Linked DNA regions of Aeoliella mucimassa. The main gene of each other region encodes a partner of the protein of the gene in region 2 in a complex. Links are inferred from orthologs where the notes say so. Each region holds a gene or a part of one and is shown on either strand. Other genes may lie near its edges.

Region 1 (15,913 bases), 2.1 Mb from region 2 along the record:
CGATCGAAGCGGGCAGGCCTTGGCTGTCCGCGCTGGCCCAGAGCCGGGTGCTGCGTCGCGACGAAGCTGCCCTGGTCGATTCCGCCCAGGCGGTGGGTAACGTTCCCTGGGCGCTACGGCAAATTGCCGATCGCCGGGAGCGGACTGCTGCGAATCGGTTGAATCTGTTTGGCAAGTTCTTTGGGCCGCTCATCGTCATTAGCCTATCGATGGTGGTCGGCTACATCGTGATCTCGCTGTTTATCCCACTTATAAAACTCATCCAAGGACTTACCTGAGCATGAAGCCCTGGCGAACAAAACGCAGTCGCGATCGTCGCGGCATGCTGCTGGTCGAAACCGTGCTAAGCCTGCTAGCGCTGGCCGTGGTGGTGCTCTCCATCACGCAGGCCATGGTGATGCTCGACCGCGCTCGGAAGGCCACGGCTCGGTTCGACCTGGTGAGTCGCGAGCTGGAGAACGTGCTCACCGAGTTCACCAGCCAGCGGTACGACGAAATCACCGCCGACTCGGCTGCCGGGCTGGCGGTGCCGACCGCGGTCGCCGAAGTGTTTCCTCGTGCAACGCTAGAGACCATGGTGGTCGACGAATCGAACCCCGCGGCCAAGCGCGTCACGGCCAAGCTTACGCCTGGTAGCGACGATCGCGTGCAACCCATCTGCTTGACCACTTGGGTGTACGACGCCACAGAGGCCCCCATCGCTAATGACAACGAAGCCTCGTCCGCTCCGCCGGCAGGGGAGGGGGAGGACTCGCCATGAGACGAACCTCGCGATCCCACCGCCGCGGATACACCATGGTGGAATGCCTGGCGGTGGTCACCCTCACGACCATCGTGCTGCATGGTTCGATCATGTTCCTCATGTCGCTCTCGCGATGGGGCGAGCAGGCGAGCACTGGGCCGCTGCGTGCGGATGCTTGCGATCGATTGGAGCAATCGCTTCGCGTGGAACTGCAGCAGTCGACCAAAGTATCGGTGGATGGCAGTTTGCTGACGATTGCGACCCCAGCTGGCACGAGCAACTGGCAACTCGTGGGCGACGCCTGCCAGTTGAAGGCCACGCGCGACACGCAGAACCAGTTCGATCGGTTTGCAATCGGACCGTACACCACCTGGCAATGGAGCGAGTCGCCGACCACCCGCGAGCTGACGATCGCCGACTCCGCAGAACCATCGCTCCCGGTGGTACGGATCGTCGTGCCGGCCGTATCGGACGAAGCCACCGCAGCAGCCGAGGAGGCCCAGCCATGATTTTCTCGCAGCAGCAACCTGCAACCAGGCGGCGACCCACTGCAGCTCGGCGGGGGGTGACGTTGTTGGTGGTCATCGTGATCATTTCGGTGAGCATGTTGATTCTCGCCGGCGCGGTCCGGTCGCTCGTCGACGAGCATCGCCAAACGCGGTTGCGACATACCCATCGACAATGCCGAATAATCGCCCACGCAGCACTCGAGCGGGCGCGGGCAAAGCACCTGGCAAACAACAGCTACACCGGCGAAACCTGGACCATCGATGCCGACGAGGTGGAGTTCGCCAAGCCGTTTCAGGTGACGATTGAAGTCGAACCCTCCGATGGCGAAATCCAATGGAAAGCAACCGCCCGCTACCCGGCCGAGGGAACTCCCGAAGCGTCGGAGTCGGCTGCGGCAGCGTTGAATCGCGAATAGTTTCGCCAAACCACTAAAGCCAACACTTACCAAAACCGTTTGAACGATTGAGGATATCCAACCATGTACGCGAAACGTCGCTCCGCTTTTACGTTGGTCGAACTGCTGGTGGTAATCGCCATCATCGGCATTCTGGTCGCGCTGTTGTTGCCAGCCATTCAAGCGGCCCGCGAAGCCGCGCGGCGTACCAGTTGCATTAACAACGTGCGGCAGATCGTGCTCGGCATCCACAACTACGAGTTGGCGTACGATCACTTGCCGGTTGGCACTACCAACAAGACCGGCCCCATCAACAACCTGCCCGACGGCCATCACATCAGCTGGCTCGCCCGCACGCTGCCGTACATCGGCGAGCAAAACCGCGCGGCGCACCTCGATCCGCAGTTGAGTGCTTACCACCAGGCCAACGACACGGTTCGGCAAACAACGATCGAGCTGCTGATCTGTCCTAGCTACGGCGGCATGGATTCGGCGGCTTCCAACTACGCGGGTTGCCATCACGATCGTGAAGCACCGATTGACGAAGACAACAACGGCGCCTTCGTCTTGAATCGGCGGATTCATCTCGAAGACCTCAAAGACGGCGCCAGCTACACGTTCTTGATCGGCGAAAAGCTGCCGGACGATTACGACCTTGGCTGGTTGAGTGGTACCTCGGCAACGCTTCGCAACACCGGTTTTGCTCCCAACACCACCATCAACGGTGGTTCCAATAGTTGGAGCGAGTACTCGACACCCGACGAATTGCCCTGGGCTACTTCGGGTGGGTACGGCATGGACTACTGGGGCGAGTCCGACCTGGATGAAACCGATGAAGAGTGGGATGCCGACACCTTTGTCGAAGGGGAGATCGTGTTCGACGAAGATTTCGACGGCGACGAGTCGGCCGAGGATGGGAATAGGACCGAAGGGGATGCGGGCGAAGCAGCTGACGACGAGACTAAACCCAACAAAGAACTCTCGGAAGAGGAGAAGGACGCAGGGGCGATGCCTCCGGAGGTCGATCAGGAGCAGCTGCAAGAGGATAGTGACGACATGGAACGCGAAGTCGCGCCCGGCTTCCTGGCCCGAAGCTTGCTCGGCGGCAACCCTCAGGCACCGAAGCGAGTCGGAGGATTCGCGGGGCAGCACTCGGGAGTCGTGGTGTTCGGCCTGGCCGACGGAGCCGTCGATACCATTGGAGAAGACATCGACGTGCGGGCGTATCGCCAGATGGCCAACCGCCATGATGGCGAGATTCCTGAGGGCGATCGCTGGTAACCGTACTCGATCGCCTGGTGCTAGCACCGGTGTTTGGCCTTGCCCAGGCAACTCGGCCCCGACTACTATTCCCGGCATGTCGGACCGTGAAACTACTAAATCCGAGGACTCGCCGCTGTCGATCAGGCGGCTCACCAATGCGTTTGCAGCCATGCTTGGCCGCAAGCCATCGGCGAGCGGTGCTAAGAGTGACGCCGCGCCGCGCGAGACCCCAACCAACACCCGCACCATTACCGAGGCCTTGCTGTTCGTCGGCCGGCCCGACAACCAGCCGATGTCGGCCGCTGCGCTAGCCGCCACGATGCGCGACATCACGCCCGAGGAAGTTGCCACAGCGGTCGACGAGTTGAATGCCGAGTACCTGGCCGACTCGAGCGCGATGACCATCGAGCAGTCGGCCGGCGGATACAAAATGGTGCTCCGCGAGGAGTACTCGCGGGTGCGGGATAAGTTCCATGGCAAGCTCAAGCAAACCACGCTCACGCCGACAGCGATGGAAGTGTTGAGCGTCGTGGCGTATCGCCAGCCGATCGAGCTAGCAGCCATCAACGAACTTCGCGGGCAGAACAGCCAATCGCTTGCCAACAGCCTGGTCCGCCGGGGCCTGCTGCGTTTGGAACGCCCGGCCGACAACCCCAAACGCCCGCTGTATCGCACGACCGAGCAGTTTCTCAAGGTGTTTGGGCTGACCCATATCAACCAGTTACCGCAGGCGGCCGAGTTCGAAGTGGCCTGAGCCGCGAGATTCCCCCAGTTTGATAGCTCGTCCCCTGGTTGGGGGTATTCGTCGCAAGTTATTGTCGTGTTTGAGTTTGCGGCCATTTGTGCGGGTTTTCTGCGAGATTTTGAACCATCTAAAACCGCCCAATTAGCGGTAGCGTGCCCCCGGGGGTGGCGAGTAAAATCCGTGTTTTGCATGTCGGCGCGTGGCCGACGCAGCAAACATGGAAGCGTTGCTCCTTTTTGCACCATCCTTACTGAACGGACTTTGCTCGGACCCCACGGTGTGGGTCGCGACAAAACAAGCCTGACCTTCGCGAACCAGCATTTGGTTTGCTTGTGGGCCGACGATCGACGTTTCGCAGCCCTGGCTTGTTCCTTCCTCCTACCTGAGATCCTGTTGTTGGTGACTGCGCTCAACCATCGCGAACAGATCAAATCGCAGCTACGGTCGGCGGCACCCGCGATTGCCCCCTCCATATTGCTCTGCGATTACGCCAAATTGGGGCAAGAGATTGCCGACCTCCAGGCGGCCGGTGCGCAGCTGATGCACCTGGATGTGATGGATGGCCACTTCGTGCCGAACTTCACGTTTGGCATGACCATCGTCGAAGCCGCGCGGCGATCGACCGATTTGCCGCTCGACGTGCATCTGATGATGGAGAACCCAGGGCGGTACCTCAAGCAGTTTCGCGAAGCGGGAGCCGACGTACTGACCGTGCACGAGGAAGTGTGCCGCGACCAACAGGAGCTGGCCGACCTGGTTGCCGAAATCCGAGAACTCGGCGCCCTGGCAGGCATCGCGATTAATCCACCGACACCGCTCGAGAAGATCGATCAGGTTGCTGCGGATTGCGATTTGATTTTGTGTATGAGCGTCATGCCTGGATTTGGCGGGCAGAAGTTCGATCGCACCGCGCTCGACAAATTGCGGACGTTGCACGAACGTGAGGATGTGGATGCATTGTTGGAAGTCGACGGCGGAGTAAACCTCGAGACCATTGCCGACTGCGCCCAGGCGGGAGCGAATTTGCTGGTTGTCGGTTCGGCGATCTCCAGCGGCGAGAACTACGAGAAACGGTTTAGGCAATTGGAACAACTCATTCGATAAACGCTTAGCAACCGCGTGCCGCTCGCTAGCTTGGGCGAACCACGCGAATGGAAAGCGCTCCCTATGAAACAACTTGTACTCGTTCACACCGGCATTACCGAATACGACAAGCAAGGTCGTATCCAGGGAACACTTGATGTTCCTCTGAGCAAGGTAGGCCGCGACCAGATTGAAGCGATTACGCAGGAACTGGCCCCGCTCGGTGCGACCAACCTGTTTACGTCGCCCGGCCAGGCATCGGTGCAAACCAGCGAAATCCTGTCGGCCGCGCTGTCGCTCAAGGTGCGCCCGCTCGATAAGCTCACCAACATCAACTACGGCCTCTGGCAAGGGATGCTGGTGGAAGACGTCAAGCTCAAGCAGCCGAAGGTGTTCCGCAAATGGCAGGAGCAACCCGCGACGGTCTGCCCCCCCGAAGGGGAGACGATTCCCAAGATCACCGATCGCGTCGCCGAGGTGATGACCAAAATCACGAAGAAGGTAAAACCCGACTCCACCACGTTGCTGGTGGCCCCCGCTCCGCTTGCTAGCATCGTGCGCCATGTGGTGACTGGGGCCGACCTGGGCAACCTTTGGCAATCGTTCGAAGCGGCCGGCAGCTGGGAGATTTTCCCGCTGGATAAGCCGGTCAAAGTAGAAATCGGGGGTCCGTAGAAAGCGCAGGTTTTCACGGCAACCGGCCGATTTCCCCTGGAAACCACTGCTTGCCCCTTCCCGCTTTCGTCGCCTACCCGGCCGAATCCGCCTCCCGCTTGCGGGCCGGAGTTGGTAGGATGGCAGCAGCGAACGTAGATTTTTTCCGCAACTTTCCGACTGTTTCGTATGGCAACCGGCGAATTGAAAACCAACCACGATCAGCCTGACAATCCTCAAGACACTGGGGAGCAAGGCGGACCCAAGAAACCTCGTCCCAAGCGTGGGGTGCCGAGCGGATTGTGGCTGCGGTGCCGCGACTGTGGCGAGACCGTATTCCGCAAGACTGTCGCGGAGAACATGAATGTCTGCCCGGTCTGCGGGTACCACATGTATCTCAGCGCGACCGATCGCATTCGCACCTTGCTCGACGAAGGAACCTTCGAAGAGTGGGACGGCGACCTCTTGGCGGCCGACCCGTTGGAGTTCTTCGATAAGAAGGCCTACGTCGAACGCCTGGTCGACGAGCGCAAGCGGACCGGACTCCGCGATGCCGCCCTCACCGGCACCGGCATGATTCGCGCCCGTCGCGTCGCAGTTGGCGTTACCGACTCGGCGTTCATCATGGGTAGCATGGGTTCGGTAGTCGGCGAGCGCCTCACCCGCCTTGTGGAACGTGCAACCGAGCAAAACTTGCCGCTCGTGATCGTTAGCGGTTCCGGCGGCGGTGCCCGCATGCACGAAGGCATCATCTCGCTCATGCAGATGGCCAAGGTCTCGGCCGCCCTCGCGCGGTACGACGAAGCCGGCGGTCTGTTCATCAGCGTGCTGACCGACCCCACCATGGGTGGCGTCGCAGCCAGTTTTGCCTCGCTGGGCGACCTGGTATTCGCCGAGCCCAAAGCGCTGATCGGCTTCGCCGGTCCGCGAACCATCAAAGCCACGATTCGCCTGGAGCTGCCTGAAGGGTTCCAGCGGAGCGAGTTCCTGCTCGAGCATGGCTACATCGACCGCATCGTAAAGCGATCGGACATGAAGAGCGAAATCGCCCGCTCGATCGACTACTGCGGCAAGTAAGGGAAGCAGACGACCATGTCGACCCGTACCGGCCATCGCTATGTGACAACCGATCCGGCGATTCTGAATGGCGAACCAATTATCGAGGGCACCAGAACCTCGGTTCGCGCAATCGTCGAAATCTGGCGCATGGGCGCCGCACCGGAAGAAATTCCGACTAAGCTGCCTCATCTTACCTTGTCCCAGGTGTTTGATGCATTGAGTTATTTCAGTGATCATCAGGATGAAATCCAGCGGTATATCGAGCAAAACGAAATCCCGCCAGAAAAACTCCACCGCTCTCAATAGCTATGAGCCAGTTGTTTGCGAAACTATATCTCGACGAAGATGTGGATGTGACAATTGGCACACTGATCCGTGCAAGGGCGTTCCACGTAACGACCACCACGGAGGCCTCACTGGTTGGTTCCAGTGACCAACAGCAGCTCGAATACGCAGCGAACAATCGCGCGGTCCTGGTTACCCACAATCGAGTCGACTTCGAAAAACTAGTCGATACCTGGTACCGAACCGGAAAGCAGCACGCAGGAGTTGTGATAGCCATTCGGCGAAGTCCGTATGCGATAGCGGAGAGTTTATTGAAGATGGTGAATTCCATGACGGCGGATGAGTTGGTAAATCAGCTGATCTATATTTGAACGAGTCGGAGTTCATTTTTGGTTGGGTTTGAAGGAAACGGTATTGCCCCCATCGATCCCCGAAATGTTAAAGTTTGCGAACGGGGGATGCGTCGTAGGCCGATTGCCTGAGTTCTCATTTTGTTGCCTTGGGGTAGTGCGCATGCAATAATCAACGCTCCTCTTTTCGAACCAGTAGCGACGGGGCAATGGTCGATGTTGCAGGGGCCTGCAACTCGGCTCTATTCGGATGGCAATCATGGCATGAATCGTTCTCTCTTGCTCCTATTCGCTGAGTTGTTGGTCGCGCTGACCATCTGTGGTAATCCCTGCGTTGCTGGGCTCTCCTGGTCGCAAGAGTGGTCTTGGTCTACGGTTTCGGAAAACGACCAGTACATCCTCGTCTCGCTATTGCCGAGTTCTGTGGAAGAGCAGATCGAATTCATAAACAACAGTTCTTGGGAAGATGAAGCCGAACGGATGGCCACCGTTGCCGAGATGCGGCGACTCGAAGCGACCTATTCTGTGAGCGGTGTCTATCGCAACGATGGGTCGACCACTCCCCTCTGGACGCTCAGCCAATTCGTCTCTCTGGCGAAAGTCAGTCCTGATGGTAATCGCGTGATTCAAGTGAGTGCCTACTCGGATATTGGTTGTCCTACGATTTATATTCATGATGCTACGGGGTGTGTGGGATCGATAAGCGATTTCTCAGTTGCAGCTTTGCCAGCACTTGCTTGCGATCGAATCCTTGGAAATCAAGGTCTCTATATTGATGACTGGGCGATAGATCCCAACGATCCTTCTTGGACCTACATGACGATCTCTTGGGCCGACGGGGCCGAGTCGACGGTTCGCCTCGACGACCTCTCGGTGGTTCGATCGAATACTACTCGCTACGCCATGCTGTCGGTGCTCTCGAACCCGAAAGGCATCGCAGCGCTGATCGTGTTTCTGGCGATGGTTTGTTTTCTGGTTTGGGGCTGCTTGCATCTGGTGATGCGGAGCAAACATCGGCGCGACGCTTAACGCACCGCGTACAACGCCTGGTCGTCCATCTCTAAGAACGTGTTTTAAAATTCACTTTTCCGCGCTGGCCAGTCTTTTCGACATGAGGCTGATCATGGCGACGTAGGTGATGGCTTCGCTGGAGGCGGTTGTTTTTTCGTAGTCCTTGCTGTTCCGTCGATGTCGGGCCAGCCAGGCGAAAGTTCGTTCCACGATCCATCGCTTCGGCAATACCACAAACCCTTTTAGGCCGACTGGCCTGAGCACCGTTTGTAGAATCCAACCAAACGTTTCCCAGGTCCAATCGGGCAACCCTGATCGACCGTACGCGAAGTCGCCAAACACAATCTTGATTCGCTTGAATTGCTCGCCCAGCTTGTCCATTACCCATTCGGCTCCGTCCTGGTCCTGCCAATCCGCGCTATGAACGACTATCGCGAGCAACAATCCGAGCGTATCGACCGCCACATGACGCTTGCGGCCCGTGATTTTCTTGGCCGAATCGTAGCCCCTTTCTTCACCTCCTTCGGCCGTGCGAACCGATTGGCTGTCGATGATCGCTACCGTGGGTGTCGACTTCTTGCCTGCCGCTTTGCGTGTTTTGGCTCGCAACGCATCATGAATCTTCTGCCACGTGCCATCATTTCTCCAACGCCAGAAGATGCCGTAAACCGTACTCCAATTCGGAAAGTCCTTAGGCAGCATCCGCCACTGGCAGCCCGTGCGGACGACGTACAAGATCGCGTTGATGATCCGCCGGCGGTCAATCGGACGACGTCCGAACTGCGAACGTGCTGGCAACAACTGACGAAGCAATTGCCATTGTCGATCGGTGACATCACTGCCATACTTCCTTTCCGTTTTCATGCTACGGCTCCTTCCTCAGGCTGCTAACCAAAAGAGGGAGCCGTAGCTGTTTTTCTTTAATCAGGCAATTTCAAAACACGTTCTAAGATGCGTTCGAGCCGGGCGAGGGTCTTGAGGGCGTCGGTCCGTTCGTCGCGAACTTCGGTCAGCTGCTGCGTGCGAATCGCCTGGCGTAGTTCGTCGAAGGCGATCTCGACCGTGCCGCTGTTGGTTGAGTAGCTGTCGCGACTCTTCGCCGCGTCGACAATTACGTGGAGCCGCTCCATCGCCCACGGGGTGGCGAACGCTACTGGCCAACTCGGGGAGCTCGATCGGATCTGCTGCCAGAGTTCCCGGGCTTCGTGGTCGATGCGCTGCTGACGATTGAGTCGCCGGGTGAGCAACTGCTCGGCATGGTGCGCGACCACGCTCTCCTGCAGTGTGTTGCGCTGCACCTGAAGCTGGGCGATCTCCAACTCACGGCGTTTGACTTCCGCACGATTCTGAGCCGCTATCGCTTCGTGGTATTCGCGAATCGACTGCTGGAACCGCCAGCGATCGGTCTGCGACACCGGACCTGGATAGACCGGACCTTGGTTCACAATGATCACCCCATGGTGACCATGATGGCGATACTCCGCCGGGTAGTACGACTTGTTGACATACAGCTGGGCCATCGCGGGGCTGGCGAACAACATCGAGACAATCGCGAATTGCAGAGTCGACTTGAACATGACGATTCCTTTGTAGTCGTAGGGCTTGGTCTAACACGTTGCGAGGCACCCCCACATACGACCCTCGCTCCAAGCTGTAACACGACAAGCCGCAAAAAAGGCAAAATCGTCCGCCGGGCGAGGCGAGCACTTCCGCGCCATAGAATAGGTATGGCTGCTAGGGGAGCGCGGGCCTCGCTCGACCAATCCATATTTCCAGGTCTGGCACGCAGAGCCGATCAGCCCCGTTTTCGGCCCTCGCCGGCGGTCGGCCGCCTGCCTTCCACGAATCTTTTCGCTAGGTGCGGTGTCGCGCATCGAGAAAGACCCCTTTGTTTTTAGGGTGTTTTTGCTGTTCCAAAAGTTTCTTCAGAAATATCCCCCTGGTTCGTAACAACAGCCCAGGGGCCCGTATGAGAGGGTGTAGTTCAAACCACAACAGGCAACGCCAAGCCGACCTGGCTGGCTCGCCTCCCCACTCGAAACCGGAACTTCCGGCCCTGAAAGGAAAAACCCATGACTCGCTCGACCATCGCTACCCTCGCTCTTGTTGCTGTTGTCGCCTCCGCTAGTGCTAGCTCGGCTTTCGCCGGTTGCGGCGGTGGAAAGAAGTACTACGGAGGAGCCTCGAACCTGCACCATCGTTACATCTCCTCTCACAACCACGGCGTTTACAAGCAACCAGTCGTCGTCCACCAGCCAGTCGTTATCGAAAAGAAGGTGATCGTCGAAAAGCCGGCTCATCCTTGCTGCCACCCGAACTACTGCATGACTTACGTGCACCCCGGCGACACCTGGGCCACCTTGTGCGAACGTGCTTACGGCCGCACCGATGTCTGGAACCAAGTGGTCACCTACAACAACATGCAACCTTCGGCTCCTTTGACCGTTGGTCAGCCGATCCAGCTTCCAACGTTCTCGGCCAACGGCCAAGTGGTCGCTTCGTCGGCTCCGATGCCACCGATGCCGGCCTTCATGGCACAACCTGGTCAGCCCCAATTCCAAGGTCAACCGTTTGCTGGTCAGCCACAAGCTCCTGCACCTCAGTTCAACGGCCAGCCTCAAGCCCCTCAGTTCAACGGTCAACCTCAAGGTCCTATCGCTCCCCAAGCTGGTCCTGCTCCTTCGATGAACATTCGCCCCGCCCAGCCTAAGCTGCCGACCTTCAACGCTGGTAGCAGCCTGGTACTCGACGGAAGCAGCTTCGGCAGCACCCCTGGTCAGGTTCAACTGATGGTTGGCCCGATGGCTCTGCCAGTGGCGATCGCCGAGTGGAATGCCAACGAAGTTGCGATCCAACTCCCTGAGCTGCCGCTGACGACTGCTGCCGACGCTCGCTTGATCGTGCTCGACGCTTCCGGCAAAGTGGTCAACGAGTCCGGCATCCGCCTGGCTCCCAAAACCAATCGCCTGGCCATGGGCAACTAAGCTCGCCGCACCGTGCGACGCTCACCGCGAGCAACCACCTGCAACACTTCGCCAACCCCGTCCACACTCTCATGGTGTGGGCGGGGTTTTTTCCGTTGGGGGAGTCGCTACCGAATAGATTCCCACCGCTGTGCAAATAGATTCCCACGACACAGCAATAGATTCCCAATTTACCCACCGATGGGAAAATTGAATCTCCGCCCACGCTGCAAAACCAGTGGTTTTCGGCTGCGAATAGATTCCCATTTCCCAAAACGCATCGAGTGGGAATCTATTTTTGCAGTGGGAACTTATCGCAAGTTCTTTAACTGTATGTGTTTACATCAATGCCTCTCAGGAAAGTGCCCAAAATAGATTCCCATGGGTGGGAAACTATTTTGGGGAGGATTCAGGATACAGGATTCGGGGGTCAGGGCTCAGGGAAGTTCGGATTCCGGATTGCGGAATGGGGATTGGGGAAGGCCTTGTTGAACAATTAGTCACAAACCTCCGTAAAAACTAACGTGGAATGGAACCACGTACCTTTTTTACGGAGATCGAACATGGCTACGAAAGAAAAACGAACCTACAAAGTCACGAACTGGAAGGAGTATAACAAGTCGCTCATCGAGCGTGGAAACATCACTATTTGGTTTAGCGACGAGGCGTTGGAGAACTGGGAACATCCTAACGACCAGACAAAAGTCGGTCGCCCTTTTGTCTTCAGCGATACGGCGATCGAGTGCTTGCTGACGATTCGCGAACTGCTGAAACTTCCCTATCGGCAGACTGAGGGATTCGGCCGCTCGCTGGTGGCGATGTTGGGCGTCGAGGCAGCGATTCCCAATTATTCTTCGCTCGCCAAGCGAGCCAGCAAGCTGAATGTTTCGCTCGATATCGCTAACAAGAGGGGCGACATCGATATCGTGGTGGATAGCACCGGCATGAAAGTGTTTGGCGAGGGCGAATGGAAGATGCGGACGCATGGCAAGTCGAAGCGGCGGACATGGCGGAAGCTGCATTTGTCGGTGAATCCTGACACCCGCGAGATTGTGGCGGAGATTTTGACCGAGAACAGTTGCCACGATGCCGATGCGGTTCCCGAAATGCTGGAGCAGGTGGAGCAGCCCGTAAAAAAGTTTCACGGCGACGGTAGTTACGACAAGTGGAAGGTTTATGAAGGGCTGGAATCCGAAGGCATTGAGCCGGTGATTCCGCCGCAGCACAACGCCAAGATCAAACAACATGGCAACTCTGCGGAGGAGCCTTTGCCCCGGGACGAGGCAATTCGTCAGATTCGACGCAAGGGGCGTAGGAGTTGGAAAGAGGAAGTGGGCTATCATCGTAGAAGCTTGGCGGAAACGACCATGTACCGAGTGAAACAAAGCTTTGGGAGCCATCTCAAAAACCGAGTATTCGAAAACCAACAAACGGAAGCCCGCTTGCGCTGTAAAATCATCAATCAATTCACCCAACTCGGGCTTCCACAGTTCGAGTGGAGTTAGTCAACAAGGCCATTGGGGAATGTCATCTTGAGGGAGCTTCCGGCGACCGAAAGAACTAGCCTGCCAATTCAAACGTGTTCCCAACAATCGCCGCGTAGGATGGGTCCAGGAGCTTCCAGCGACGCAGCCCCATCACCCGCTTTACCACCCGCGCAGCAGCGAACACCCACGCCGGCAGCCATTCGCCTGCGTGCCGCTAGAAGTTCGAGTTCACAGCTAGCATCACATTTCCATCACCTCCAATCACTAAAAAGCCAACAGCCGAAAGCTGATAGCCGACAGCCTTCACTACCTATCCATTAGAACACCACTGGTGGCCAATTCCCAGCATAAACTGGTGAGATCAGAAAAATCGTTTAGCCCGCCGCCGAAGGCGTCGGGGAAAGTAGCACCAATCTCCGAGTGGTTCGTGGGACGCAGCGGCCTGGCAATTCGTATGGCCTACCAGGCGATGTCTCGCTCCACTTTCAACGATTCGGAGAATCGTGCAACGATGGCTCGCGCCAGCCTCGGATCTGGCCCCGATCATGGAAAAGACGATAAGGAAGTCCGGCTACCCTCGTCTATCAGGTGGAGCCAAAGAGGTTATCCGGCAAACGCCCCGAAGGGGCAGCTGCATGCCAAGTGGATATGAGGAAACAAACCACCTGCAAACCGTCCGACCCTCCCCGGACCTGATAGTCCGACCCTCCCGCAAGCGAGAGGGTGAAGACATGAGTGTGGCGAAAACGCTCACAAATAGGCTTGCCCCACTCAGCCCTCATACCCTGAAACGGAATTGTCCCGCAGCGAAGGGTTGCGCTCCGGCGAGTTTCGCGATCCGAATCGCTACCCTGGAAAGAGTTTTGCAATATACCCAGCCCAGCGATCGATTCAGTGCCGTCTTTCTCCTGCCACATCGCAAAAGGCTACGACGTACCTTAAACTGTTAGATTCTTCCACCGACATGTCCATCACTGATGATTGCCGGTGTCGAAACTAGGTGCCTTATTTCTCACAAGCGTAAGTAGTCATGAACACCGCCGACGATGTTTTCCTTTTTGAGCTCGATAAACGAGGGTTGAAGTATACCAAGACTCAAGATGACCTCTATGAGGTGCTGGTGTCGGGGGAGAAACTCACCATCTGCCTTGATAACATACGACGAAACTACTTGCGAGATGGAGATGAAGAAGCTGTCAGCTGTTTCTTAGATAACTGTTTAAGGGGCCATGAGTTGAGAAGTGGTGCCTGGGAAGAAATAAGCGCTTGCGTGAGATACTCACTTGAACCATCCGACTATGAATTGGGATTCGATGGTCACGTGACTGAATCGATTAATGAGAAGCTGACCCAGGTCTATGTCACCGTCTCGCCTGATGAAGGGGTAGTGGTTTGGGTGAATGATTCCGATCTTGAATCGTGGGGAGTTACACGCGAACAAGTGATCGAGCAAGCGGAAGAGAACATGGCAGCAATAGTAGCAGACACGGTGGTCGAGGTTCGAGAAGCAAATGGGTTTCGAATTGGAATGCTCTCTACAAAAGAGTCCACATTCAAGGCGTCGCTAGTGTTGTCTCAGAAGTTTCGCGATCTTGTTGCTCCATCGCTAGGATGGCCAGTGTATGTGGTTGTTCCTTGCCGAGACTTTGTTTATGTCGTCCCCAATGACTGTAAGGGACTTCTTGGTTCTTTAGGTGCAACAGTTCTCCGAGAGTTCAATGAGTCTGGATATCCAATAACCACCGACATCTTGCAAATTTCCGATCAGGGAATAACAGCGATCGGTACCTACGCAGTGCGCGAGTAATTCTAGTTTGCTCTGAGATGCGCTTAAGAGCCATCCCCCATCCCCCACCATATTTCATTGCGACCCTCCCACCGCCGGGGTACAATCGGGCCAGGGCATCGGGAGGGGAGGGCTGTCGCTCGCGCTGGTTCTTCTCTGCTGTGCTTCTCGACTCTTCACACGACTTTTCTCTTCCTACAACGTGAGTAGCTCCATGCTTGGCGTCTATCGTTGGTTGCGGCTGTTCGTGATTGGTTCGCTCGTCGGCGGTGCGGCGGGGCTGCAGGCTTCGCCGGTCGGGCCGGTCGAGTGGGTGCATCAGCTCGGCACTCCTGGCAACGATCAGGGGTGGGGCCTGGCGGTCGACGACCTGGGCAACTGCGTGATGGTTAGCACGCGGGCGCAGCCCCCCACGTACGGCAATGCCAGTCGCCAGTCGTATGTCACGATGTACGACGCCGCTGGCGAGCAGCAGTGGGACGTGCTGCACTCGCCCGACCGTTCGACGTTGTCGTTTGCCACCGACTTCGATGCCGAAGGCAACGTGTATATCGCGGGGCATGTGAAACGGCGGTTCGACGATCCCGCGCCGAACTTGCAGGATGTGTTTCTCGCCAAGTACACCGCAACCGGCGAGCATCTGTGGACTTCGATCGAGCCACTCGGGGGCGATACCTTCATCAGCAGTGCCGAGGACCTGGTGGTCGCGCCCGATGGCAGCGTGTACCTGTCGGGCTACCAAGGGGGCGAGGCGTTTCTGTCGCGATGGTCGTCGACTGGCAATCTCGCTTGGTCGCAAACGGTGCCTCGGCAAGGCTTCGGGGTGTTGCGAACTTCGGCCGTGGAGTACGTGAGCGACGAGCTGATTTACATCACCGGGTACACCGAAGCGGCGCTCACGCAGCCAATCGCCGGCGAGCGCGACTCGTTTGTCGCCCGCTTCAACGCTCAGGGCGATATTGCCTGGGTGATGCAGCGCGACGATCCCCGTACCGACGAACCTACCCAGGCGGCCGTGGATGAAGCGGGCAACCTGTACGTGGTGGGGGCGACTGGCGACGGCACCTTCTCGTCGAACGACGATAGCCTGATCTTCAAGGTCAACGCCAGCGGAGAGGAGTTGTGGTCGCAACGCATCGAACAACCAGGGCCCGACTTCGCCAACGTGATCGACGACCTGGGCGACGGTCGGCTGCTGTTCGGCGGACGGATGACCCACACTCTGCCCGATGGGTACCAGACCTTGCCGTACTTGGGGGTGATCGACGACCAAGGCACCTTGGGACCGATCGGAACGTTGGGCGCGGCTCTCGGAACCATTCCCTTTTCGCTGGCGGTGAATCAAGAGCTGAAATCGGCCTGGATTACCGGGTCGACCTTCGAAGGGCTGACCGACCAGAGTTTTGGGCACTCCGACGTGTTCGTGATGCGGGTCGCGGTGCCAGAGCCCCGAGCGGTGGCAACGCTGGCCGTCGCTGGCGGGATATTGCTGCTGGGGTACCGCCATGGCCGACGGGCGCGGGGAGCGATTACCAGCGGATTTCTTGCCGGCTGCGAAACAGCTTGCCGCTGAGCCCGGCA
Region 2 (15,698 bases):
GGCCCGGGGCTCATGGTGCTCCTCGGTGTGGGGCACGACGACACCTCGAAGCAGGTCGCCTGGATGGCGGAAAAACTGGTGGGTCTCCGCATCTTCGACGACCCAGTTGGCAAGATGAATCTCTCGCTCGCCGACATGGGGGGAGCGATGCTCGTGGTGAGCCAGTTCACCCTGTTTGGGGACTGCAAGAAGGGAAAGCGGCCTGGCTTCACCGGCGCGGCACCTCCCGACTTGGCGGTGGAGCTTTACCAGGAACTGGTCGAAGCGGTGCGCCAGCGCGGCATTGAGGTCGGCACCGGTAAGTTCCGCCATCACATGGAAGTCGCACTCGTGAACGACGGCCCCGTGACCTTGTGGCTCGAGACTCCTTAAGTCCACTCGCGAGCAGTTGGAGATTACGCGATTGGTTACTGCTGTGGCAAAGTGGTGCTCGCCCGGTAGAACGGACGCGCGGTACCGTAGTCCGGCTGGCCTGCGTTAGGTTTAAAGTCTTCTTCCACCGATGAAGGTCTGAAGTTGCTTGGTGGATTGCTGTTGGGGGTGGGATAGCTTGTTGGCTGCGAACTTTGCGTCCTGCCCGGCTGTAACCAGTTCGCAGTCGCCGAGCTGGAGTCAGGCGTGGTGGAATGATTCGCTGCGGTGGTTTCGTTGGGAGTTTCGCTTCCTGCGTGGACGCGGTCGCGGACGTTGGTCACCAGCTCGTCTTGTGCCTCGTTGATTCGCTGTACTCGGTCGGCCAGCTCAGGATATCTCTCTTCAAGGTAGCTCATCACACTCGGCTCGCTAGCTACCATCACCGCAACGATAGTTAGTTTGGTGTAGGTGCTGAAGTTGGCCCACCCGTTTTTGCCCCACAGCTTGATGGCGGTTCCGAACGAACGCTTGAGTCGCCAGGTGCCACCCTGCCATTGGATGCTGTAGAGTTCGTCGAGGAACAAGTGCGACATGAAACCGAAGAACACGGCCCCTGCTTTGAAGTAGCGCACCTGGTATTCGTCAGCTGGTCCGCAGATCAAGAACGCCAAGCCGGCAAAGATGAGCCCTGCCGGGATGCTGTGGAACATGCCGCGATGGACCGTGAACCGCCCTAGCAGTTGAGCACCCGCGAAGCGGATGACGAAATACAGGATCGCTGTGATCAGCACCATGCGATCGTAAGGCATACCGATCGAACGAAAGCGATCGACCAACAGCATCGGCACGATGCCTGCGGCAAAGCCGGTGGCTTCGCGTATCGGAATGCCAGAGTTGCTGTCGAGATCGGGCAGCATGCCAGACACGCCACAGAGCCCCCCGCCGACGATGGCCGACTCGATCTCCATGCCCGAGACGATACCCATGCCGGCGTAGCCGATGCCGAGCACCGAGCTGGTCGTGACGTGGGTACGAAAATCGGCCATGGCAAAAGTTGTAAGCAGACGGGGAGCTACAGAGAGACGCGTGGGAAGAGTAGGCGTTGCTGCCGACTCGCACAACCCCAAGCACTGCTAGCGAAGATTTCGTCGCTGGGAAAATTCCGCTGTCAGCCCCCTGCTTTGCGATCGGTAAAAATGAGTGCTTGCATCGGTAACCTGAGTTTCCTCGCTATCATTGCTATTCGCTTGCTTAGGGTGGTTCGCTATACTCCCCGACCAGTCTACGTAGATAGAGACCCTTCCACCGACGAGTTACACGATGCAGACCTACGACTTGATCATGTTGATCGTACTAGTGGGCACCACACTGTTTGGATTTGTGAAAGGCATGGCCTGGCAAGTGGCTTACTTGGCCTCGCTGATCGTCAGCTATTTTGTGGCCGTGAACTTCAGCCCCGCGATTGCGCCGATGTTTGGCGACACCGAACCATTTAATCGCTTCGCCGCCATGCTGGCATTGTACGTCGCCAGCTCGCTCGGCGTGTGGGTGATGTTCCGTGGCGTGGCCGGCGCGATTGATCGAGTGAAACTCAATGAGTTCGATCGGCAGATGGGCGCACTCATCGGCTTCGCCCGCGGCGTGCTTTGGTGCATCGCCATCACGTTCTTTGCGGCCACGTTGCTCGAGTCGTACCGCCCAGCGATTCTCAACTCGAGAGCAGGGCACTACATCGGAGTGATCCTGGCCAAGAGCGACGCGGTGGTCCCGCCCGAGGTGCAGAAAGTCATCGGTCCGTACGTCGACCGCATTGAGCAAGGGCTCGATCCCAATCAACCGGCTGGTAGCGGTTTGAACGATCTTGGCGGCTGGCCGGGGAGCGACCAAAGCGGGCAGGGGGGTGGTTGGCCAACTGGCGGCAACACCACCAGCACGCAACAGCCTGCACCCCAGTCGAACCCCCCTGGCAATAACGGTGGTTCGACCTGGCCGCAGGGTGGTGGTACTTGGCCCCAAGGCGGCACCCAGAACGGTGGCAACACGTGGGGCTCGTCGAGCTCCAACACATGGCCAGGCAACTAACGCTGACGCTCAACAAGCCTGACGTACAACTCGCTTGGTTGATTGCGATGAAGCAACGAATCAACGCAGGGTAGGCAACTGCATCGTTGAAGAAGCCTGCCGATAACGCGAACGTCGCTATCACGGGGATGGCCGTATTTCCCGGGGAAAAACGGCCTAAAACGAACATAACAGCGATTATCGGACGTTGGGGGTACGCCGAAAAAGGTCCGGGCGAACAAAAGGACCTTGCTGCGAAGTGTTTCGCGGGTAGAATGGACACGTCCATTTGTTTCTACCTCAAATCACCAATGGGCCATGCCTCCGGGGTGCTCCAACACCCGCGGGGGCTTCTTTATTCCGCCAGTGCTTCCCTGCATCGAGGGCGTTACTGAACTGCCGCTTTCCGGTCTACCTCTCTGGCCGGATCAGAGTTAGAAGTTGCTCCAACAACCTCTCATCAAATACTAAGCCGCTAGCGAATTCTCCGTCAAGTCCGTTTCGAACGATTCCGGTCGAAAACTATCAATAACATCAGTCACGCAAGCTACTCTCCAAGATTGAGATCACTAGGCCACGTAATGTACTCTCCATATCGTTTGCTATTCTTCACTACACCGCCCTTCTCTTCTCCTGCTGCCGTCAACGCCCAGCCCGAGTCCGCCTTCTCAATCCATCCCAAGCGGAGCAGCTTAGTAAACAGATCCTTCGTCTTCATGCCCACGTGTTTGGACAGCTTCGTGGTCGATAGCCTCGCCACCCCAGGGGCACTCTCCCTCTCAGGCTCATCAGAGCAGGGCTCCTCGCTACCCGTTGTCACCTTCTCCACTGACAGCTTTACCTCATCACTGATCCGGATTAGACGTTGCGCCTCCTTGTACGCATCGGAATACAACTCCGGGTCGTTCTTACGCGTAATCAGAACGCCCATTTCGTTGTTATTCACCTGCGAGAACTCATACATGTTCATTGAGGTAACAATCGCTCCCGTCTCGCTTAGGTAACACTTCGCATGAAGGTTCTTACAAAAGCTACATCGCACAAATCCCAGCGACTTAAGCCAATTGGTTTCATCAGGGTGCAACTCGTTTTTGCCGTAAACGATCCGTACATCGATCTTCAGCCGATCCTTGTCCTCTAACAGCTCACGCACACGATCATTGAACTTGAGATACGGGCTTATGATGATCAATCGCTCTCGAGCGCCCTTTATCAGCTCCTCAACGTAATAGGTTATCGCCGACGTATTCAAAAACTTAGCCATTATCGATCTCGGAAGACAACAGGAATAGGACAACCCTATTCTAATTAGCATCCGATACACACGCTACCACGCGTCCTCCTCACTTTTGAGCTTCTTCTGTTGCTCCGCGATCTGCTTGTCGTGCATCTCCTCGACCTTGGCCGCGATCGTCAATCGCTTCTCCAGTCGATCGACAGCAATCCCCGACATGCGATCTGCCAACAGCATGTACAAGGCTTCCTTCACTAACCCTGGTTGAGTCTCCGCAATCCGTTTCAGTTCGCGGTACTCCTCCCGTTGTTGCAGCTTCTCTGCCATCTGATCCGTGAGGCGGTCGACCTCGTGAAGGAGGTAATTCACTCCGTAGTCTTCCAGGACCTCGCGTGTTGTCATCAATCATCCTCCCTCAATGCATTAGTAATGCGTCTCGCCCACAACGCGATACGGACCCAGCGGAGGCCGTACCGAATGATGAGGAACGCAATCAGTGCTGCTGAACCCACGGCAATGTTGGCACCCACCACAATGATGGCTCTGGTGATCACGTTCGCGACAGACCAATCGCCAAACACAGGAATCGAGACTATCGGCTCATCCATTACTGCCACCTCTCCCGCAGTTTCTCCCGAGCATCATTGAGCCGCTCGGCAACAGCATCGCAGAACCGTTCTGCTTCTTCATTCATTGCCACGGACAAAACCAAATCGCAAACATGGGCTCGGCTCGCCTGGAGTTGCTCCGCGAACTCGTCGAGCTTTTCAATCACCTCCGGCGTAAGGCGAACCTTAACCGGTACACGGTGCTGATACCCATCTTTGCGATACGGTCTTACCACAGTTGAATCACGCTCCCGAAAGATTCGATCATAGCCGAGAAGAGTCGTCGGAAGGCTTCCCACTGGCCACATCCAAAACGCTCCATGATGGCCTCAATTGCCACCAATGTCGAACCGAGTACGCACCCAACAAACAACCCACAGGCGGTTCCAACCGCTACGCACCCAGGACTTTGAGGAGGCCAACCCGCGAAATGTTCCTGCTCTTCTTCAGAGGTTCGACACCCAGCCAACTTAAGACGAATCGTACCCACATAAAGAGCAGTCCACAGACCAGTGATAATCACGAGCAGAAAGATTTCAAAACTACTTAACGAGTAACCAAGTACATCCGTCAGTATCTGTTGATAATCCATTTTCAGAACCCTACGTATTGGACCGCCAGTAAGAACCCGAGGGCCACGCCTAATAGAAACACAGTAGCCACAAGCACCACTACGTCATCATCCATGATAATCACTCCCGAACCTGGTTCCCCTTGTGATCGGTTCCCCAGGTCGAGAGCCGACGCTATACCTCGGTTTACGCCGCTGCTGGTTCCCGTAGTGCCTTCGCGTGAACAAGCTCCAGGCGAATGCGACCATTGTTATTCGTGAGATTGCCCGAGAAGTCGTACCCGGCTCCGGTCTCCAGTGATTTCCAGGTTGTTTCGTCTTCGACGTTGACTTCGAACGTCGAACCAAGCGTCTGAATCTTGGCGACGTAACCACGCCAATTCGGATTCTTTTGGCTCGTCAGTTCGCGAACCTCTGAGACCACGCCTTTGATCTGCCAGATCGAGATAAATCCCATTTTCAACACTCCTTAAAGGGTAACAGTCGGTAGCACCAGGAGGTGCAAGCAGTTCGGGACCCTGTTGCCTCACCTTCGGGCAGCCAAGGCCGCTACGTGGAACCAAAGGGCCGGGAATTGGTCGGGAAAGACATGGGAAGCGACCTCCCCGGACCCTTTGGCACCACTCGCTAACTCAGTTGAGGCAACCCCCAACTGCTTACACCTCCTGGCACTACCTAAACGATTAAATGAACTGCTTGCCATTCCTGACCCGCATGTCAACCAGATCGCCCGACATGACTCCTCGGCGAAGTAATGCCGAGTACAGCCGCCGGCGGCTGATTCTGATTGCCTCTTGCAAGGTCTTCTCTTTCACTTCACGACCGAGAGCCAGGCTAAACGCCGTTCGCAGTTCCTCACACTTGCTACTAAACAATTCACGCACCGGTACTGCGTTGTTTTTCCACAGTTCAAGCACGACTTGCATTAACAACCGCTTCGATCCTGGAAGGTTCTCGACCTCCTCCAAGAACACCCGATACGACTTACAAGGTTCCCGATGTTCAAGTGGTTCGTCTCTCCACATTTCCGGATCGAGATAATCAAACTCGTCGAGAAGTTCGCAGTCGACCCAATGCCGCTTACGCAACTGCTCGCATCGCCACTGCTTTGCTAAGTACATGAGTCGACCGAACTCCTCCTCCGGCTTTGGCTTCGTCCACGTACCGGCAAGAATGCCATGCACAACCGCCAATAACGCTCCCGAAAACGCATCCTCTTGATCTGCTGCGTCTGGAAGCCAATACCGTAATCGTGCTTTCACTCCAGTGGACCACCGATACAACGAGGCAACGTAGTCCTTTTGCTCCTCAGACAGCCGCAGTTGCACAGTTCGACTCCTTCCAATTGCCCCCCGGTTGCCTAATGGACGATTCCGCATCCTCGCGGAACCACTGATCGACCCAAGGAAGCCGGAAGACCGCTTGCAGGAACTCCCGCACGGTGCGTGGTCCTGTGTCACGATTTCCGGTTTCTATCAAGTGAAATGGTCGGCCGCTTCGCGGCCGCCCAGCGGCTCGGGGCCCCTGCTCGGGACCGCACTCCCCAAGCCGCTGGGCGGTCCGCAGATTCGCCAGCACTTTATCGAACGAACAATCGACGGCCAGCCACCCCGCCCCCTCCGGAGCCTCCTGAATGCATACGCCGGCATTCATCAGGACATTCAGCAACGCACCAAGGTCCACTTTCAGGGTGCAGACCTTGTCGCCTACCTTGGCGAGCGTCTCCCGTGGCCGCGACACGCGGGCACCGATGCACTCATAGCCAGGAATTTGCTGTGGAGGGGGCGGGCCATACTCGCGGTAGATACGCTCATCTTCCAGCCGGGCAGCCCGCTCGGCTTCGGTCTCGGGGTTCTCCTTCGGCCAGAAGCCTGGGCTCGTGCGGATGATCTTGACCGACCGCGGCCGTTCAAACAGGAGAAAGGCCGGAATCTTCCCATCCTTGAAGACGTACTTGCACAAGTACTTGAGCTTGCCCTTCGTCCCATTCTGAACGTCGACGAAGCCGTGACCCCACAGACGCATTAAGTCCTCGTGAGGGATGAACGTCTCATCGAGTAACAGCAGATGAAAATGAACCCAGCCCCCCTCCTGGAACTCCATCTTGCAAACCCACTTCCCTGTGAGCTTCTTCTTGAGATGGCGTGACAGACGCCGCATGAACATGGCGACGTGCTTCTCGTCGGACTGGGCACGATAGAGATCGGCAGCCGACTTGTAGGGCTTCCGATCATACGTGAGTGTAATGAACAGCCGCCGACGACCTCGGCAACGTTCGTAGAGTCGATGAAAATAACGAGCCGCGACAGCTTGGCAATCAACAGGATGCAGCCAAGATTCGCACCGCTTGTGCTTGAGAAGTATCATGTCTTTCACATCGTGTAAAAGCACGATGCAGACATCTTGTCTGCACCATGCACACCGCCCTACTCTGACGGTGCCGCATGGTGACATTCTTCACGGCGATTATCGGACGTTGCGTACCGGGTGCCCTGGCTTGTAGGGTCACTCTGCTTGGCTGTTGTGCTATTTCAAACGGCGTAGCACTATGGCACCATCGAGGATGAATTGCTCGGCCGCTTTGTCGGGCGAAACGAAGTCGTCCAGCTCGGATTCCTTCGGCGTCAGTTTGACGTGCACATTGTTCTCATTGCGATCCACGGTGCCGCTGAGCTGGCCATTCTCCACCGCCTTGGCGAAGGTCTCGATATTCAAGATCCTCAGCACAAGCATGTCGCCTTCTGACGGAGTCACGCGATAAATGGTGTACTCGTCTGGCGCGTCTGATTCTTCCTCGGGCTGCGGTGGTAACACATTGAAGTACATTCGGTCGTCATCCGTGGTGACCAGGACCTCCATTTTTCGGAGCTGGGGTTCGTCGTCATCCCAATCGACTCCTGCCACGCGAAGCCGATTGTCCACAACATGGTGAACGAACATCGGTTCGTTCTCTGGCGTGAGCCAGATGCCAGCGAGCTTCCTGGTGTCCAAAGCGGAAGCTGGTTTGCCCAACGGCTGGGTGGTCGTCAGCGACGAGCAGCCAGCCATGGCGCACAGGAGTAGCAACATTAACCATCGAGTCACACGATAACGACACATCGCACGCCTCCTTATGTTGAGGAGATTTAGCCGGCGACCGTCTCCTCGACGAACATGCCGATCTGGCGGAACTTGCCGTAGCGTTCTTCGAGCAGCGTGTCGGTTGGCTTTTCGGTGAGTTCGCGAAGCGTCTTCACCAGGTACTGTTTCATCCGCGCAGCCATTTGATAATGGTCGCGATGGGCACCGCCTGTTGGCTCTTCTATGACGTCGTCGACGGCCCCTAATCGCTTCAAATGCTTCGACGTGAGTTTTAATGCCTTGGCAGCGTTCTCGGCGAAGTCGTGGCTCTTCCACAAGATGCCGGCGCAACCTTCAGGGCTGATCACCGAGTAGTACGAGAACTCGAGCACCGCAACGCGGTCGCCAACGCCGATGCCCAGCGCGCCGCCGGAGCCACCTTCGCCGATCACGATGCAGATGATCGGGGTCTCAAGCCGCGACATCTCCAGCATGCTCTCAGCAATCACTTGAGCCTGACCGCGTTCCTCGGCGCCGATGCCTGGGTACGCGCCCGGCGTGTCGATCAAGCAAATGATGGGCAGCCCATACTTGGCGGCTTTCTTCATCTTGAGCATCGCCTTGCGATAGCCTTCGGGATGAGCACAGCCAAAGTAACACTCGTTGCGTTCCTTGAGTGTCTTGCCTTTGTGGTGGCCGACCATCATCACTTTGAACTCGTCGATCTTGGCGAAGCCGGTTCGCAGCGCGCGATCGTCGCCAAAGAACTTGTCGCCATGCAGTTCGACGAACTCATCGCAGATCAAATCGACGTAGTCGGTGAACATCGGCCGATCGGGATGACGAGCCACGCGCACCGTTTGCCATTCGTCGAGCGAACCGTAGATCTCGCGGGTCTTGTCGAGCAGTGCTTTACGGGCTGCGCGAAGTTCGTCGCGAACTTCGCCGGAGTCCTGATTGTCGGCTTCGAGCGAGGCGATGGTGTCTTCGAGTTCTCGCAGTGGACTTTCGAACTCAAGTTGGTAGGAGGTGCTAGCCATGGTTTTGGTCTTCTCGATTTATCTTGTCGTTAAGTGAGGTGCTCGCGAAGTCGCCGCTGGTGAGCGGTCGGCAGACGCTAAGCTTCCTCTTCGTGGTGTTCAGCTGTTTTGGGTGGTTTCGGCGGCGAGTAGAACAACTGCAGCGAGCGAAGTTCCATTTGCGCGTCTTTCATCGTTGCCGGACGGTCGTTCGCATCCTTGGCCATCATCCGCTGTACAAAAGCAGCGAACTCGGGCGTGATGTTCTTGTCGATCACGGTTAGATCTGGCGGCTTGCTCTTCAGGTGTTTGGTCAGCAGTTCCTGGAACGAGTTGGCCGTGAACGGCGGCTTGCCGTTGAACAGTTCGTAGGCCACGCAGCCCAGGCTGTAAACATCGGCCCGCGGGTCGACGTGTTGGCCGCGGATTTGCTCGGGGGCCATGTAGCTGTGGGTGCCTTGCACCTGAGCCTTGCCCGAGAAGATCTTGCTGAGTCCCGTTTTGATTTTGCGAGCTAGGTTGAAGTCGATCACCCGCACTTCGCTGTCGTCGCCCACCAGGAAATTATCGGGCTTCACGTCGCGATGCACCCAGCCACGCTCGTGCATGTGAGCCAGTCCCGACGCGCAATTAATTAATATCTCCTTCGCGCGACACTTGATATCGAACGGGTCGGTGACGATTCGCTGCTTCATATTGGGAGACTTGTAGATCTCCAGCAGCATGTAGGCCCCGTTGTTGGTCGTTTGGAAGTCGTAGGTCTTGATTACCTCGGGATGGTCGAGGGTCTTGCCTACCGCAAACTCATGCCGCAGCTCGGTGAGCGCCCGGCGGGTGTACTTTTCGCCCGGCGGTAGCCACTTCATCGCGTACAGCTTGTTCTCGGACATCGGGCGCACCGCCCAGATCTGATAGACACCGCCTGCGCGTATCAGATGGAACATGCGATAATTTCCGACGAACTCGTTGCCTGATGCCACGCGGCTGCCTTTCGGTTGGCGATACGGGAAACCATGAATCACGCGCGGGCGAATTGCCCGTCCTTATAGTTTATCCAGTCGTTGCAAACCGATAAAGTGAGAACATTCGCCCCCCTTGCCTGCTGCGTGAACTTGCCGAAATGGACCAAATACTGCGTTTCCTGCGATTAATCTGGGCCGGGCCCAATTCGCTGCTGGGGCTCGTCGCGGGATTGTTGACCCTGATCTCCGGCGGCAGAGTGCAGATTCGTCGCGGAGTTCTGGAGTTTCATGGCGGATTCTCGCAGTGGCTGCTCGACCGCTGGCAGGTGTTTGGCCTGACCCTCGGGCACACGATTCTCGGCACCACCCCCACTGCCCTCGATTTGGTCCGCGACCACGAGCACGTGCACGTTCGGCAATACGAACGCTGGGGCCCCCTGTTTTTGCCGGCCTACGGATGGTGCTCGCTCGTCGCCTGGTGGACCGGCCGCCGAGCCTACCGCGACAACTATTTCGAGCGCCAGGCGTACGGGGACGAGGAGTAGCTAGCTGTGGGAAGCGATGAGTGCACAAAAATAGGAACTTCTGCCGAGTCTTCTCGCTAGGTTACCAACTCTCTCCACCGCTTGGGAAGTTCATAAAAAATGGCTTCGCCATGTTCGGCAATGAGTTGCTCGACTTGTTGCAAGGCCTTGCGAAAGCTGTCAGGTAGTTTCTCTTGTTCCAGTACCGCGCAGCGATAAAGGCCGAGAAAGAAGCCCTGCTCTGATGCCGTGAAGGAAGAGTCCATGAAACTTGCTTGTAAAGTGGTTGTTCAGAAAATTCGCAAGACAGTAGGTGACGCGACGCTGGATCAAGGTGGACTTATACGCATTCTAAAGAAGAGCTGCGCGCTTTCTATTGCGCTTTCCTATTCCCCCCATCATAATGCGACTTTCCGAGAACATGGAGGTCGCGATGAAAGTGGCGGGGCATCTTCCGCTTGCGGAGTTAAAGCGATTGGAGCGTGTGGAGAAGAACGTCAATCGCTCCAAGCGGTTGCGGATTCTGATCTTAGGTCACGAGGGCTGGACGGCCCCCGCTGTGGCAGCCGCTGTTGGGCTATCGCGACGGGCGTGCCAGGAGTGGGTCGCCCGATACAATCGACACGGGCTGGCGGGGCTGGACGACCACCGCGGTGGGTCGTTGAACCTGCCACTCACAGCCGACCAAGAGCAGACGTTTCGTGAGCGTCTCGCGGCAGGGCCAACGAGCGAAGACCTTGTCTGCTCGTTGCGGGGCAAGGACTTCCAACGCATCTTGGCCGAGGAGTTCGGCGTGAGGCGGTCGTTGCCTGCGGTGTACTGGCTGCTACACCGATTGGGCTACAGCTACCTGCGTCCCAGGCCGCGTCATCGCAAAGCAGACCCTGAAAAGATCGAGGCGTTCAAGCGGGAGTGGCCTGAGCGAATCAAGGAGATCGCCGCGGAGCATCCCCATAAACAGCTGCGGGTCTACTTCCAGGACGAATCACGGTTCGGACAGCAGGGGACCAACACCAACCTGTGGGCCGAGCGGGGCTCCCGACCGACCGCCGTCCGTCAAACCGAATACGAATACTTGTGGGTGATTGGGGCGGTCTGCCCGGAAACCGGACACGCCGAGGGCCTGCTGAGCCCGCAACTGAACACGAAGATCATTAACTCGTTCTTGGAATCGTTCTCCGAAACGATCCCCGAGGGCGAGCACGCCGTGATGATCTGGGATGGCGCCGGCTTCCACACCAGCAAGGCAATTCAGGTCCCAGAAAACGTGTCGCTGGTGCAACTGCCGCCCTACAGCCCTGAACTTAACCCAATCGAAAACCTCTGGCATTACCTCAAAAGCCACTTCTGGAGCAACCGGGCCTACGACGACTACGATGACTTGGAAGAAGCGGCCATGACCGCATGGCGGACCGCCGTGCTCAACGAAGAACTCATCAAAACCGTCTGTGCCGCCCCGTATGTTGATGGCGGCTCAAACGCGCAGGTTTAAATTAGAATGCGTATTAGATGAATCGCATCCAATCCAGCCGACGAGCTATGACTCGTAGGGAGAATCTGTCTTCATCAGGGAAGTCTGTAGTAAACAATGTTAGGAAATCCATGTGTTGTGCGCCGAACGACGCAGCTTTCCGGTCTCCCCCTGCCCGACTACTTCGAGTACATAACCGCGTCCATCATGCGGACCGAGCACGTACTCAATGAGTACGTGCTTGCGTGACGAATCGATAGGGCCTTGTTGACTAACTCCACTCGAACTGTGGAAGCCCGAGTTGGGTGAATTGATTGATGATTTTACAGCGCAAGCGGGCTTCCGTTTGTTGGTTTTCGAATACTCGGTTTTTGAGATGGCTCCCAAAGCTTTGTTTCACTCGGTACATGGTCGTTTCCGCCAAGCTTCTACGATGATAGCCCACTTCCTCTTTCCAACTCCTACGCCCCTTGCGTCGAATCTGACGAATTGCCTCGTCCCGGGGCAAAGGCTCCTCCGCAGAGTTGCCATGTTGTTTGATCTTGGCGTTGTGCTGCGGCGGAATCACCGGCTCAATGCCTTCGGATTCCAGCCCTTCATAAACCTTCCACTTGTCGTAACTACCGTCGCCGTGAAACTTTTTTACGGGCTGCTCCACCTGCTCCAGCATTTCGGGAACCGCATCGGCATCGTGGCAACTGTTCTCGGTCAAAATCTCCGCCACAATCTCGCGGGTGTCAGGATTCACCGACAAATGCAGCTTCCGCCATGTCCGCCGCTTCGACTTGCCATGCGTCCGCATCTTCCATTCGCCCTCGCCAAACACTTTCATGCCGGTGCTATCCACCACGATATCGATGTCGCCCCTCTTGTTAGCGATATCGAGCGAAACATTCAGCTTGCTGGCTCGCTTGGCGAGCGAAGAATAATTGGGAATCGCTGCCTCGACGCCCAACATCGCCACCAGCGAGCGGCCGAATCCCTCAGTCTGCCGATAGGGAAGTTTCAGCAGTTCGCGAATCGTCAGCAAGCACTCGATCGCCGTATCGCTGAAGACAAAAGGGCGACCGACTTTTGTCTGGTCGTTAGGATGTTCCCAGTTCTCCAACGCCTCGTCGCTAAACCAAATAGTGATGTTTCCACGCTCGATGAGCGACTTGTTATACTCCTTCCAGTTCGTGACTTTGTAGGTTCGTTTTTCTTTCGTAGCCATGTTCGATCTCCGTAAAAAAGGTACGTGGTTCCATTCCACGTTAGTTTTTACGGAGGTTTGTGACTAATTGTTCAACAAGGCCAATCGATAGAGAAGTTTGCCGAGCCGAAGTTGTAGTAAGCTTTTCGCGTTGTTGGCGCCTGGTAGTCAAATGGCTCAACTTGTTCCCACCCATTGGGGTTGCAAAGCCACTGATTTGACACTTGCCCCTTGCAGTGAGGTCCATCCCAGTCGGCTTCACGAAACTCTCGCACTCTCATTTCTTCCGGCGGGGGCCCAAGTTGTTCATCGTATCGTTGCGCCCTCTGCCAAACGGATTCGATTTCAGAAAAGACAAGTTGGTATAGCCAATCGGATTTCCACCCCATCGCAGTCGATGCCTCCAATGAAATCTGCCACTCCCATTCCTCACTCCGCGTAAACCACCTGCACCAGCACCAACCCCAACGCTGGTGCATTTGGGCCTGCCGCGCGGCGGTCGCGGGCGGCGAGCACTTCGAGCATCCAGTCGGGCTGGCGGGCGCCGCGGCCGACCTCGACCAGCGTGCCGGCGATGCCGCGGACCATGTTGTAGAGGAAGCCATCCCCTTCCACTTCGATGTCGACTTGCTCCCCTCCGCTGCCCCCCTGCTCTACTGTGGCCCGAATAATCGTGCGCACCGTCGAGCTGCGTTCGGAGCCAGTGGTCTCGAACGAGGCGAAGTCGTGCCGGCCCACCAGGTGCGCTGCCGCCGCTTGCATGGCCGCCACGTCGAGGGTCTGTGGCAAGTGCCAGCGATACCGCCGGTCCATCAGCGGCCGCACCCGCGAGTTGTGGATCTGGTAGCGATAAAGTTTGCGCAGCGAGTCGTGCGTTGCATGGAATCCGGCCGGCGCGTCGACCACCTCGGTCACCACGATGTCGTCCGGCAACTTGGCATTGAGCCCCTGCCGCAGTCGCTCGTGCGGCAACTGGCTAGCCGTCGATACGCCGACCACCTGCCCCACGGCGTGCACCCCCGCATCGGTCCGCCCGCTGGCGGTGAGCGTCGCGTCCTCGGCAGTTATCGCACGCCAGGCGTCGGCCAACGCCGCCTGCACGGTCGGCTCGTTCGGCTGAAACTGCCACCCCGCGTACGCGGTGCCATCGTAGGCTACGGTGAGTTTTAGCCAGCGCATCGGAGGGGGAGCAGATTCGTTCACCGCAGTTTGAGCTTGGTTAGGAGCTGATTTAGGGCTTCGCTCTCGCCAAGTGTTTCAATTGCCTTGAGGGCTTCGTTTACTGAAGCACAATCGACAAACGGAAAACTGCGACTCGTCAACGCTTCGGCGTATTGATCGCCATCGACCACGAGGAAGTACAGCTGCTCGTCACGAATGAGCCAGATTTCGGGAACACCCAGTTTGCAGAAGGTCTCGATACGGTCGACGGAGCTGGAGTGGATATCGACTTCGATGACCAAGTCGGGGGGCGGCACTTCATTGAGGTCGAGTTCTTTGACGCCTCGCATCTTGGGCTCATTTTCAATCCAGAAACAAGCATCAGGTTCCACGCCTCGTTCAAGATCCTCGCGGCGATGCGTTGTCGAACCTCCACCCGCAATGGCCGTCCCTCGCTGGAACCGAATCACGTGAATCAGCGAAACTAGCAGGTCAATGCCATACTCGTGTGGGTACGAAGGGCTCACCGTTTGTATCTCCATCAAACCACGATCGTAGCTTACGAACACCCGTCGGTCGCCGAGGCTATCGACGAACTTCGCATAAGTCTCCCAGCTTACCCCTTGCAGAGTGATGCCGTTTTCCCACAGGGAGGGAATCGCGGATGTGTTGGTGGCAGCGTTTTCGTGGGCGATTGACATTGTTCACTCAGTGGGGGGCGGCAGGGTCCCTTTCTTACGTTCACTCTATTTTACCCCAAGAATCCTCACCCGCCAACGAAGGGCTAGAGTGGCTGGTGTCCCGCATTGGCCGTGGAGCTTATCATTTCGGGGGTGCCCCCCTGCCCTTCAGGAGCTGCGAGTATGGATCCCCATCAGGCGTTTCGCGTGTTTGTCTATGCCGACTGGGTAATGACCACCGCTGCCATCGTGGCGCTCTGCCTGGCGGTGATTCTCGCCATCTTTGCCCTGCTGCCGTCGAATAAGTCGCGCCGTCGCACGTTATGGCGGCGGGCGTTGTTCTCATTGGTGGTGTTCGCCATCTACTTCGGCATGCAGGCGTCGGTCATGGTGGGCCTCTACAGTCACGAGAGGACCACACTCTCCACCCTGCTGTTTGGCGTGCCCGCCCTGCTGCTCGCGATGGGGTTGAGCGTGGCCCTCGTCCGCGCGGCGAAGTCGGTCTTCTCGCCGGGCGGTCCCCAGCGTCGCCAAACTTTAGGACGGTCGCTATTGGCCATCGTGCTGCTAACGATTGGCCTCGCCCCGCACGTCACGACGCTGCTGCTCCCCTACCTCACCGTCATCCATCACGACAACCAGCCCGGCACGCTCGTTACCATTGGCGACCCGGTGCCCGAGTTTGCATTCACCACCCTCGACGGTGTTGCCATTCGTTCCGACGAACTGCGAGGCAAGGTGGTCGTGCTGAACTTCTTCGCCACGTGGTGCGGCCCCTGCCAGACGGAATTGCCTCACTTG

What was found.
Region 1: the proteins of Pan181_RS09815 (region 2) and accD are in contact, whole or in part, in a solved structure (PDB 8UXZ), measured with the Escherichia coli proteins. The link is inferred for Aeoliella mucimassa from one-to-one orthologs.

The regions. Positions count from the first base shown.
Region 1 is NZ_CP036278.1:297,269-313,181, forward strand. What follows is about bases 4,542-7,524. They hold accD (acetyl-CoA carboxylase, carboxyltransferase subunit beta), read left to right. Parts: upstream 4,542-5,580; coding sequence 5,581-6,468; downstream 6,469-7,524. Other genes in these bases: rpe (ribulose-phosphate 3-epimerase), read left to right, coding at 4,542-4,758; Pan181_RS01170 (histidine phosphatase family protein), read left to right, coding at 4,822-5,412; Pan181_RS01180 (DUF433 domain-containing protein), read left to right, coding at 6,484-6,756; Pan181_RS01185 (DUF5615 family PIN-like protein), read left to right, coding at 6,759-7,106; Pan181_RS01190 (hypothetical protein), read left to right, coding at 7,350-7,524. Also shown: Pan181_RS01135 (type II secretion system F family protein), read left to right, coding at 1-278; Pan181_RS01140 (type II secretion system protein), read left to right, coding at 281-760; Pan181_RS01145 (hypothetical protein), read left to right, coding at 757-1,251; Pan181_RS01150 (type II secretion system protein), read left to right, coding at 1,248-1,667; Pan181_RS01155 (DUF1559 family PulG-like putative transporter), read left to right, coding at 1,731-2,927; SMC-Scp complex subunit ScpB, read left to right, coding at 3,004-3,663; more of rpe, read left to right, coding at 3,934-4,541; more of Pan181_RS01190, read left to right, coding at 7,525-8,114; Pan181_RS01195 (IS5 family transposase), read right to left, coding at 8,166-8,960; Pan181_RS01200 (hypothetical protein), read right to left, coding at 9,017-9,673; Pan181_RS01205 (hypothetical protein), read left to right, coding at 10,169-11,080; Pan181_RS01210 (IS5 family transposase), read left to right, coding at 11,623-12,564; Pan181_RS01215 (hypothetical protein), read left to right, coding at 13,577-14,353; Pan181_RS01220 (outer membrane protein assembly factor BamB family protein), read left to right, coding at 14,547-15,905; Pan181_RS01225 (SDR family oxidoreductase), read right to left, coding at 15,862-15,913.
Region 2 is NZ_CP036278.1:2,428,926-2,444,623, reverse strand. Bases 6,942-9,709 are described here. They hold Pan181_RS09815 (acetyl-CoA carboxylase carboxyltransferase subunit alpha), read right to left. Parts: upstream 8,929-9,709; coding sequence 7,954-8,928; downstream 6,942-7,953. Other genes in these bases: Pan181_RS09810 (serine/threonine protein kinase), read right to left, coding at 9,006-9,709; Pan181_RS09820 (hypothetical protein), read right to left, coding at 7,355-7,876; Pan181_RS09825 (rolling circle replication-associated protein), read right to left, coding at 6,942-7,219. Also shown: dtd (D-aminoacyl-tRNA deacylase), read left to right, coding at 1-372; Pan181_RS09855 (metal-dependent hydrolase), read right to left, coding at 408-1,400; Pan181_RS09850 (CvpA family protein), read left to right, coding at 1,675-2,436; Pan181_RS09845 (phospholipase D family protein), read right to left, coding at 2,963-3,679; Pan181_RS09840 (hypothetical protein), read right to left, coding at 3,743-4,051; Pan181_RS26040 (hypothetical protein), read right to left, coding at 4,257-4,424; Pan181_RS26035 (hypothetical protein), read right to left, coding at 4,487-4,849; Pan181_RS09835 (hypothetical protein), read right to left, coding at 5,016-5,285; Pan181_RS09830 (hypothetical protein), read right to left, coding at 5,512-6,156; more of Pan181_RS09825, read right to left, coding at 6,137-6,941; more of Pan181_RS09810, read right to left, coding at 9,710-9,851; Pan181_RS09805 (hypothetical protein), read left to right, coding at 10,028-10,414; Pan181_RS09800 (hypothetical protein), read right to left, coding at 10,471-10,659; Pan181_RS09795 (IS630 family transposase), read left to right, coding at 10,797-11,885; Pan181_RS09790 (IS5 family transposase), read right to left, coding at 12,136-13,077; tRNA pseudouridine(38-40) synthase TruA, read right to left, coding at 13,486-14,259; and 2 more genes. UniProt on the Escherichia coli protein: Component of the acetyl coenzyme A carboxylase (ACC) complex. First, biotin carboxylase catalyzes the carboxylation of biotin on its carrier protein (BCCP) and then the CO(2) group is transferred by the carboxyltransferase to acetyl-CoA to form malonyl-CoA.